2 regions of the Micromonospora sp. NPDC003944 genome follow, and region 2 is predicted to be linked to the other one. Evidence: riboswitches for the same ligand, from Rfam matches in the RefSeq annotation. Region 2 holds a riboswitch; the other holds the start of a gene.
The links. A riboswitch is a leader RNA that binds a small molecule or an ion and turns the genes downstream of it on or off. The one in region 2 is predicted to bind cobalamin.
Positions count from the first base shown of each region.

Region 1: another riboswitch for cobalamin. It lies ahead of ACWER9_RS16710 (ABC transporter substrate-binding protein); the one in region 2 lies ahead of ACWER9_RS20985 (CbtB domain-containing protein).

Region 1 covers NZ_JBSGIV010000030.1:14,878-19,555, forward strand. The annotation lists gene ACWER9_RS16700 (ABC transporter ATP-binding protein) at 1-153, opposite strand, end outside; gene ACWER9_RS16705 (FecCD family ABC transporter permease) at 150-1,178, opposite strand; gene ACWER9_RS16710 (ABC transporter substrate-binding protein) at 1,333-2,262, opposite strand; cobalamin riboswitch at 2,353-2,494, opposite strand; gene ACWER9_RS16715 (M14 family metallopeptidase) at 2,617-4,497, opposite strand.
Region 2 covers NZ_JBSGIV010000043.1:2,324-7,001, reverse strand. The annotation lists gene ACWER9_RS21000 (substrate-binding domain-containing protein) at 1-210, opposite strand, end outside; gene ACWER9_RS20995 (ABC transporter permease) at 251-1,258, opposite strand; gene ACWER9_RS20990 (amidohydrolase family protein) at 1,579-2,457, opposite strand; cobalamin riboswitch at 2,712-2,866, shown strand; gene ACWER9_RS20985 (CbtB domain-containing protein) at 2,901-3,104, shown strand; gene ACWER9_RS20980 (CbtA family protein) at 3,095-3,868, shown strand; gene ACWER9_RS20975 (histidine phosphatase family protein) at 3,865-4,449, shown strand; gene ACWER9_RS20970 (MFS transporter) at 4,530-4,678, opposite strand, start outside.

The sequences.
Region 1 (4,678 bases), on a different contig from region 2:
GGTGACCCACTCGCCGACGGCGACGCTGAGGTCGACGCCGGTCAGGATCGGCGTGCCGCCCAGGTCGACCTGCAGTCCGCGTACCTCAACGGCCGGCGCACCAGCGGCCGAGACGCCAACCGCCGGCGCACCGGCGGCGGGTTCGCGGCTCACGTCAGCGCTCGCCGGGCGGTGCGCAGCACGAGGACGAAGAACGGGCCACCCAGTAGGGCGGTCACCACGCCGATCGGCAGCTCGGACGGAGCGGCCACGGTGCGGGCCACCACATCGGTCAGCGCCAGGAACGCACCGCCGAACAGCAGTGACATCGGCAGGATCACCCGGTAGCTGGATCCGGCGATCAGCCGGACGGTGTGCGGCACGATGATGCCGACGAAGCCGATCAGCCCTGTCGCGGAGACCGCCGCCGCGGTACCGAGGGAGGCGGCGGCGATCAACAGGTAGCGGGTGCGTTGCGGGTGCAGGCCCAGACTCCTCGCCTCGTCGTCACCGACCGCGAGGACGTCCAGTTCGCGGCGGTGCAGGAGCACCACCACGGTGGTGAGCGCGGCGTACGGCAGCACCAGCAGCACGTCGTGCCAGCCGGCGGTGGCCAGCCGGCCGAGCAGCCAGGAGTAGACCGGCTGGATGCTGTCGGCGTCGCGTTGCAGGAGGTACGTCTGCCCGGCGGAGAGGAACGCGGAGACCGCCACCCCGGCCAGGATCAGCATGGCCGGTGACCCGCGTCGCCCGCCGGCCGCGCCGAGCACGTAGGTCATCGTCACGGCGAGCAGCGAACCAGCGAACGCGGCGAGCGGAATGGTCATCGGCAGCCCGGAGAGGGTGCCCTGCCGGCCGGCGCCGCCGAGGGCGATCGCCGCCGTGACCGCGAGGCCAGCGCCGGCAGCCACCCCGAGCAGGTACGGGTCGGCCAGCGGGTTACGGAACACGCCCTGGTAGCAACCGCCGGCGAGGGCGAGCAGACCCCCGACGAGCAGGCCCAGCACGACGCGGGGCAGGCGCAGCTCGGTGACGATCGCGATCTCGCGCTCGGTCAGTCCGCTGTCGAGGTGCACCCCGGGGAGCAGGTTGAGCAGCTCGGCGGCGACGCTGCCCGGGGGCAGGCTCACCGGGCCGAGCGACACCCCGGCAACGAGCGCGACGAGTACCGCGAACAGCCCTGCGACCAGCCACCGCATGCGCAGCCCGGCGGGCCGGGCCACGGACAGCAGCCCGGCAGGCCGAGCTGCGGTGTGCGGCTCGGCCCGCTCGGACGACGGCGGGGTTTCGGTCGGCCGATCGGTCGGCGTCGGATCGGACACCTGTCGCGGCCCGGTCACCGACGGACGACGCTCACGCGGGCACCTTGGCGACCGCGTCGATGATGACCCGGAGCAGGTCCACGACCCGCGGGCCCCAGCGGGAGGCGATGTCGTCGTCCAGGGCGATGACCTGGTTGTTCTTCACCGCGGTGAGCCCGGCCCAGCCGCTGCGGGCCTTGACCGTGTCGGCGCTCTGCTGGCAGCACTTGGCGTCGGCCAGGAAGACGAAGTCCGGGTCGGCCTTGACGATGACCTCCTGGGACAGCTGCGGGTAGCCGGCGTTCTTGCCGTCCGCGTCGGCCGGGTCGGCGATGTTGGTCAGGCCGACCTGGCTGTACAGCGAGCCGATGAAGGTCTTGCTGGTGGCGCTGTACAGCTCCGGGCCCAGCTCGTGGAAGTAGGTGAGCTTCTCGGCACGCTGCGGCAGGTCCTTGACCAGCTTGGCGATGTCGTCCTTCATCCGGGTCACGACGTCGGTGGCCTGGTCGGCGTGCCCGGTCAGCGTGCCCAGCTCGGTGATCTGCCGGTACGAGTCGTCGAGGGTGGTCGCCGCCGGGGTCTGGTACACGGGGATCTTCAGCTTGCCGAGCTGCTCGACGACCTTGTTGCGGTCGTCGGAGAGCACCACGAGGTCGGGGTTCTTACCGGCGATCGCCTCGGCGTTCGGCTGGAAGGCGGAGAGGTCGGTCTTGGGCGCGTCGGTCGGGTAGTTCGACTGGTCGTCGACGGCGGTCACCTGCGGGCCAGCACCGATCGCGAAGAGCATCTCGGTGGCGGTGGGCGACAGCACGACGATCTTCTCGGGACGCTTGTCGAGGGTGAGCGCGCCGACCGTGACCGGGTAGGCGGCGGCGGCCGTGCCGGTGCTCGGCTTGTCGTCGGCCTTCTCGGCGCAGGCGCCGAGGGCGAGCGCGGCGACCGCGAGGGACGCCGCGAAGAGCCGAGGGGTACGTCTGAACATGGGGGCCTCCTGTCGGTCGAGGAGTGTGGTGCTTCGCCGACAGGGACTTTCGTACGCCCGCCCACGAGGCGCCCTTCCTCGAGAGCGCGTTTCGCGACCGATCCGTAGGCGACCTGGCTCGTCCCCACCGTCGGGTGGGGCATCACAGTTGCGGGACAGCGCCGGGATGAGCACCGGCTTCGCTGCGGACTGGTCGCTAAGACGGTAGCGCACCCCCGGGACGTGCCGGATCGATCAAGGGTCGATCAGCGGCTGTCGATCACCGGAGGCGTGGCGCACGAGGGATATGTCCCGGATCTGGAGGCTCGGAGCGGGTGGTGGGGCCCCGTCGGGGCGGGACGGGGCCCCACCCGATCAGGAGGACGTGATGGTGACGTTGTCCACAGCCGCCTCTACCAGGCTGGCCCCGGACGCGTCCGCCGCCTCGACGAGTACGCGGACCGACTGGCCGGCGTACGGGGTGAGGTTGAGGTTGGCGACGGCCCAGCTCCCGTTGCGGTTGCTTGCCGCACCGGCCTGGGTGAGCAGCGCCGTGGTGCCACCGTTGTGCACCACGCTCACCCGCAGGTAGTCAGCCGACGAGGCGTTCGAGCCGTGCGCCAGGTACCAGGCGAGCGAGAGGGTGAGCGTGCCGGACGACGGCAGGGTCACCGCCGGGGACCTGGCGCTCGTCACGCCGCCGTCGACGTCGTAGTCACCGGCTGCCGAGCCGGCCAGCCGGCCGGTGACCAGGTCGTTGGACCCGGCGTACGGGGTGAGCTGCTTGGCTCCGGAGGAGTTGGTCGCCTGGGCAGCGCCCCGCTCGAACGCGCCGACGGTCGCGGTGTCGGTGCCGGACGGGTTGATGGTCCAGCCGGTGGCGGTCTCGAAGGTGTCCGACCAGACCGTGGTGCCGCCACCACCGCCGCAGTACTGGGCCTGCTTGCCGATGGCCCGGTACGGGCAGTCGGCGTACTCGCTGAGGATCAGCACCGCCTCCCGGTTGCGCGAGGTCTGCGCTCCGATCACCTCGTCGGGCGGGTAGAAACCGCCGCCTCCGGACGAGCCGGGGTACATCTCGAAGGTGTACGCCCAGATGTTGTGGGTGGCCCACATCCAGTCGAGGCTGTCTCCGTCGGTGATGTAGAGGTCGCTGGACTGTTCCGGGGTGTAGTTGTTGGTGGCCGCCATCTGCTGTCCGATGGTGGCGAAGGTGTTGTACTGGTCCGCGTTCATCCCGGTCGCGGTGTTCGCCGTGGTGTAGCCGTACGGCCAGAGCACCAGCTCCGAGTACGTGTGGAAGTCGATGTTGGCTTTGATCTGCTGCACACCACCGACCACCCGGCCGTTGACGAAGTTGCGCAGCGCCTGCGTCTCGGGTGCGGAGAACGCCGACGGCCCCCGGTAGGTCTCCGACGAGGTGCTTCCGGACGACCCACCGCAGCAACCCCAGTTGTAGGACCAGTTGCGGTTCAGGTCCGTGCCGACGTTCGACGAGCCGCTGTTGGGCTGCCGGTTCTTGCGCCAGGAGCGGTACGAGCCGGTGGCGATGTCGTACTCGCTGCCGTCCGGGTTGACAGTCGGCACGATCCAGAGCTCCCGGCCGTTGACGATGTTGGTGATCCGGGAGTCACTGCCGTAGTTGTCGGTGAAGAGGTTGAGCAGGTAGATCGCCATCTCGACGGTCAGGTGCTCGCGGGCGTGCTGCTGGGAGTTGAACAGGATCTCCGGCTCGTTCTCGTCGGTGCCGACGTTGTCGGAGATCTTCACCGCCATCAGGTCGCGGCCCTCGTACGACGAACCGATGCTGATCTTGCGGGCGATCGCCGGATGGTCGGCGACGACCTGGTTCACGACGGCGGTCAACTCCGCGTAGTCGTGGTAGTTGGAGTCGGCCGGCGGGAAGGCCTGCGTACCGAAGTCGTCGGCGCCGCGCTCGGCGTTCGGCGGCGGGGCGAGCGGTTCCAGCCGGAAGCCGAGCTTGCCGATCGCGGCGGCCTCGGCCGCGGTGGCCGAGATGTGCAGCACGCCGTGTTCGGAGTAGTCGATGGCGGCTCCGGTGCGGGCCACCGCGTTGCGGTCGGCGAGGGTCCGGGGCCCGAGCACCCGGTAGCCGGCGGCGGCGGCCGGCTCGGTGGTGCGGTCCGGTGCCGGTCGGGCGGCGACCGGACCGGCGGCGACGGTGACGATGCCCAGCCCGGTGACGACAGCGAGCACCAGGACGCGGCGGAGGGGGTTGGGTGGGCGGAGGGCCATGGACTACCTCCTCGATGGGCGGGAGATCCCGCTCGGTGAAGGACACTTCACCACCTGTCACATGGTCATATCAACATTGATCGCTTCCTTTGCCATCCCAGGCGGATCATCACGGCGGCAATGATTTTCCACCTATCAACATCTGGCGAAACTTCCCTCCAAGCGGAAAACTGACAAGCGA
Region 2 (4,678 bases):
GACCGTGTTCCAGTAGTCGGCCCCGACCGCCTTCGGGACGACGGCGAGCTTCAACGGGCCGCTCGCGTCCTTTGTCGCGCCGTCGCCGCCGTCGCGGACCTCGACCCCGCCGCACGCGCTGAGCAGAGCGGTCGCCGCGGCGGCGGCCAGGATCGCCTGCGCGCGCAGGAGTCGTCCTCGCGTCCGCCGGCTGGTGGTGGTGTGTGCCATGGTGTGTGTCCTTCCTCGTTCGGACTCTCGGAATGGCATGTCAACCCCGTGATTCCAACCGCCGGCGGCGGTACTGGTCGAAGTAGACGGCGGCCCAGATGATCACGCCGACGATCACCTGCTGGTAGTGGATGCTGATGTCGAGCAGGACGGCGCCGTTGCGGACCAGGGCGATGAGGAACGCGCCGATGATGGTCCCGACGATTCGGCCCTGACCGCCGAACAGGCTGGCACCGCCGATGACCGCGGCGGCGATGACGTCGAGCTCCAGCGAGATCCCGTAGTTGGGCTGACCGGAGTTGACCCGGGAGGCGGCGATCATGCCGCCCAGCCCGACCAGCACGCCGGCCAGCACGTACACCCCGGTCAGGTGCCGCCCCACCCGGATGCCGGAGCGCCGGGCCGCCTCCAGGTTGGAGCCCATCGCGTAGGTGTACTGACCGAAGCGGGTCTGGGAGAGCAGAAAGGCGACCCCGACGGCGACCAGGACGGTGATCACCACGGCGAACGGGATGCCGAGGATCTGCCCGTTGCCGAGCAGTTGGAAGGATCGGGGCAGGCCGTAGACGCCGACCGCGCCGGTGATGATGAAGACGAGGCCACGGCCCACGGACATCGTCCCCAGTGTCGCGATGAACGGTGGGATCCGGGCCACCGTCACCAGCAGCCCGTTCAGCAGTCCGGCCAGCGCGCCGACGCCGATCGCGACCGCCGTCGCCGCCCAGAGCGAGAAGCCGAGGTCGCGCACGACCATCGCGCCCAGCACGCCGGCGAGCGCGGCGACCGAACCGACGGACAGGTCGATGCCCTTCGTGATGATGACCATCGTCTGGGCCGTGGCGATGATGGCGATCACCGCCGTCTGCGCCCCGATGTTGAAGAGGTTGTCAGCCGTCAGGAAGTACGGGCTCGCGAAGGTCAGGGCAATGAACAGGACGACCAACGCGGTTGCGGCGGTGAACTCGGAGACGGCGTGCGAGATCCGTTCCCGGAACCAGTCGCTGAGTTCGCCGCGCTGCGTGCCGGCGGTTGCCTCGGCGCTACTCATCGTCGGACCTGACCTCCCCAAGCGTGGCGTCGGCACCCGACGGGGACCCGCCGACGAGCCGAACGCCTGTGAGCGACTGACCCGGCTCGGACGGCAGTACGACTGATTGCCCGCACACCCTCGGAGATAGGTCGGATGTTTCCCACGATCAGGCGTTACCATGCCACGCGTTCACGTGTGTTGCCAAGGCCTTGCGGGCATGTTTTGCCATCGTTACCTGCACCACCGAAGGCATACGTCCGACCAAAGGTAGATCGGCTGCCGTCGCTAGCATGTTATCGATAACACGCTATGTGCCCAGCTCCGGAGTGGCTGTCGCCTCAGGACGGGGCCAGCCGGTAGACCCGACCGGCGGTCCGGCGCCAGATCGCGGCACGCTCGTCGTCGGACAGCGGGTCCAGCAGATCACCGAGGACGCTGACCCAACGCGTGTACGAGCTGACGAGCAGGCACACCGGCCAGTCCGAGCCGAACATCAACCGATCCGGCCCGAACACGTCGAGGGCGTGCTCGACCGCGGGCCGCAGGTCCGCCGTCGTCCAGGACCCGCCGTCCACCTCGGTCACCAGGCCGGAGAGCTTCGCCGTCGTGTTGGGCTCGGCCGCCAGCGCCCGCAGGTCGCGGTGCCAGTCACCGAGGTCGTCGCGCCCGAGCGGGGGTTTGCCCAGGTGGTCCAGGACGAACCGCACCTGCGGCAGGTCGCGGACGAGCCGGGTGGCAGCCGGCAGTTGGCGATGGCGCACCAAGAGGTCGAAGGCGAGCCCTGCGGCACCGACCTCGGCGATGCCGCGTCGCACGTCGGGACGGTCGAGATAGGCCGGGTCGGGTTCGGACTGGACCAGGTGACGCACCCCGACCAGCCGTTCGCCGCCGCGCGCCCGGCGCAGTCGCTCGACGCGGCGGCCGACGTCGGCGGAGGTGAGGTCGACCCAGCCGACCACCCCGGCGACGAGAGGATCGTCGGCCGCGATGCCGAGCAGCTCGGGCGTCTCCGACCGGACGGCGACGGACTGTACGACCACGGTCTGGGTGACCCCGGCGGCCCGGGTCGCCGGTGCGAGTTCGACAGGCGTGAAGTCGTCGTCGATCGCGGCCATGGTGTGCGGGTCGATCCAGGGCTGCGGGTGCCGCGCCCGGACCCAGAGGTGATGGTGCGCGTCGACGATCCCCGGTCGTGGCGCGGTCTCGCCGGTCGTCACCGGAACCGCCCTGGCGCGTTCTCCCCCATCGCACACCCCGCCCCGCCGCTGATCGAACCACTCCGGGTTGACCCGAAGCCGCAGAGCCGATCTGGCAGATTGACCATGTTAGCGGTAACAGACTGTTGCCGAGTGGCGGAACGCGCACGACGACCAACTTCCCACAGTGTCGCCTTTTGGTCTGACGAATCCACCGACACCTGCGGCTGGTCCAGATCTTCACGTACCCGACGGGGGCGCGGGGCCCCGGGTTGACCACCTGAGGCGGCACCGATACCGTCGACCCACTATCTGCGGCGACGCGAGGGAAGCCGGTGTGAATCCGGCGCGGTCGCGCCACTGTGAGCGGTTCCCAGCAACAACCGGGGGCCGCGAGCCAGGACGCTCGGTCGTCCGCAGCCTTGCGATGGGGACGCGTCATCCCTGGGGAGGTTCGTGTATTCATGTCTAGCTCCGCTTCCAGCCAGCCGGTGGTGCACCCCGCTGGCAGTGCCCGTCTCTTGTGGACTGCCCTGGCGACCGTTGCCGCGCTCGCGCTGCTGGCGTACCTCGTCGCCTTCGACCAGGGGGCGGTGTCGCGCAGCGGGATGTACCTGCACGAGTTGATGCACGACGGCAGGCACCTGCTGGGCGTCCCGTGCCACTGACCACCACCACCGGCACTCCCCCCTTCCTCGCCGCCCTCGTTCGCGGGCTGCTGGCCGGTCTGATCGCCGGCCTGCTCGCCGGGGCATTCGCGTACGTCGCCGGCGAACCGCACGTCGAGGCGGCCATCGCCATCGAGGAGGCGGCGACGCACGCCGAGCCCGCGGCCGGTGCGCACGACCACGAGGACGCCCTGGTCAGCCGGACGGGTCAGCGCGGCGGCCTGTTCCTGGCCACCGGCCTGTTCGGGGCCGCCATGGGTGGGCTGCTGGCCACGGCGTACGTCCTGCTGTCCCGCCGACGGCGCGGCGACGACGACGGGCGCTCGGGCCTGCTGCTGGCCGGCGCGGCGCTGCTCGGCGCGGTGATCGTGCCGTTCCTCAAGTACCCGGCGAACCCGCCGGCGGTCGGCGACCCGGCCACCATCGACCAGCGGACCGTCACCTACCTGTTGATGGTGGTGCTCGGGCTGGTGGCCGTGTGGGCCGGCTCGCTGGGCTACCGGTCGGTCGGTGCCCAGGCGCCCACCTGGCTGCGCGCCGCCGCAGCCGTAGGTGGGTTCGTCCTGGTCACGGCCGTGTCGTACGTGGTGATGCCGTCCTTCCAGGAGGTCCCGGCGGACTTCCCCGCAGCCCTGTTGTGGGAGTTCCGGCTGGCCTCGCTGGGCACCCAGGTCGTGCTCTGGACCGGCATCGGCCTGCTGTTCGCGGCCCTGATGCACCAGGAGCGGCGTCGCCGGGCCGGCACCGCACTGCCGAGTACGTGACCGGCGCCAGCCTCCGGCTGGTCGCCCACGGTCACACCGCCGCTCTGCGCGGGGCCCGCTTCGGCGGTGCCGACGACGGCCTGGACGAGGGTGGCCTGCGTGCCGCCCTCGCCCGGGCCTCCTCGGGTGCGGAGCGGCGGGGTCGCCTCGGCGTGCACGACACCTGTCTGTCCAGCCCGGCGCCGGCCGCCCGGCAGACCGCCGACGCCCTCGGTCTGCTGCCGACGATCGAGAGCGCGTTGGCCGACTGCGACTACGGGACCTGGGCCGGACTGTCGCTCGAGGAGATCGCCCACACGCAGCCGCAGGCGCTGCACGAATGGCTGTCCGCACCGGAGTCCGCGCCACACGGTGGTGAGTCCGTCACGGCGGTGCGGGATCGGCTCGGCGGTTGGCTGGACGAGCAGCACCGAGCGGGTGGACGCATCGTCGCGGTCGCCCACCCGCTGGTGATCCGGGTCGCGGTGGTGCACGCCCTCGGTCTTCCGGTGGCGACGTACCGGCAGGTGGACGTCGAGCCGTTGGCGGTCGTCCGGCTCACCAGCCGGGGTGCGCGCTGGCACCTTCGACTGGGTGGGTAGCGGGCAGGTCTGGGCCACACCGAACGGCACAGGCCGTGCCCACCGGAAGGGGGCACGGCCTGCGTTTGTCAGCCGCTTGCTCAGTGCTGCCGGTGGGGCAGGTGCAGCTCGACCGGCTCGGGCGGGAGGTCGTCGACACCGGCGGCGACGGCCTGTTCGTGGCGGCGACGCGCCGAAGGCAGGGCGAGTGCCGCGAGGACGGCCAGGACTGCGACGCCCGCGCACACCC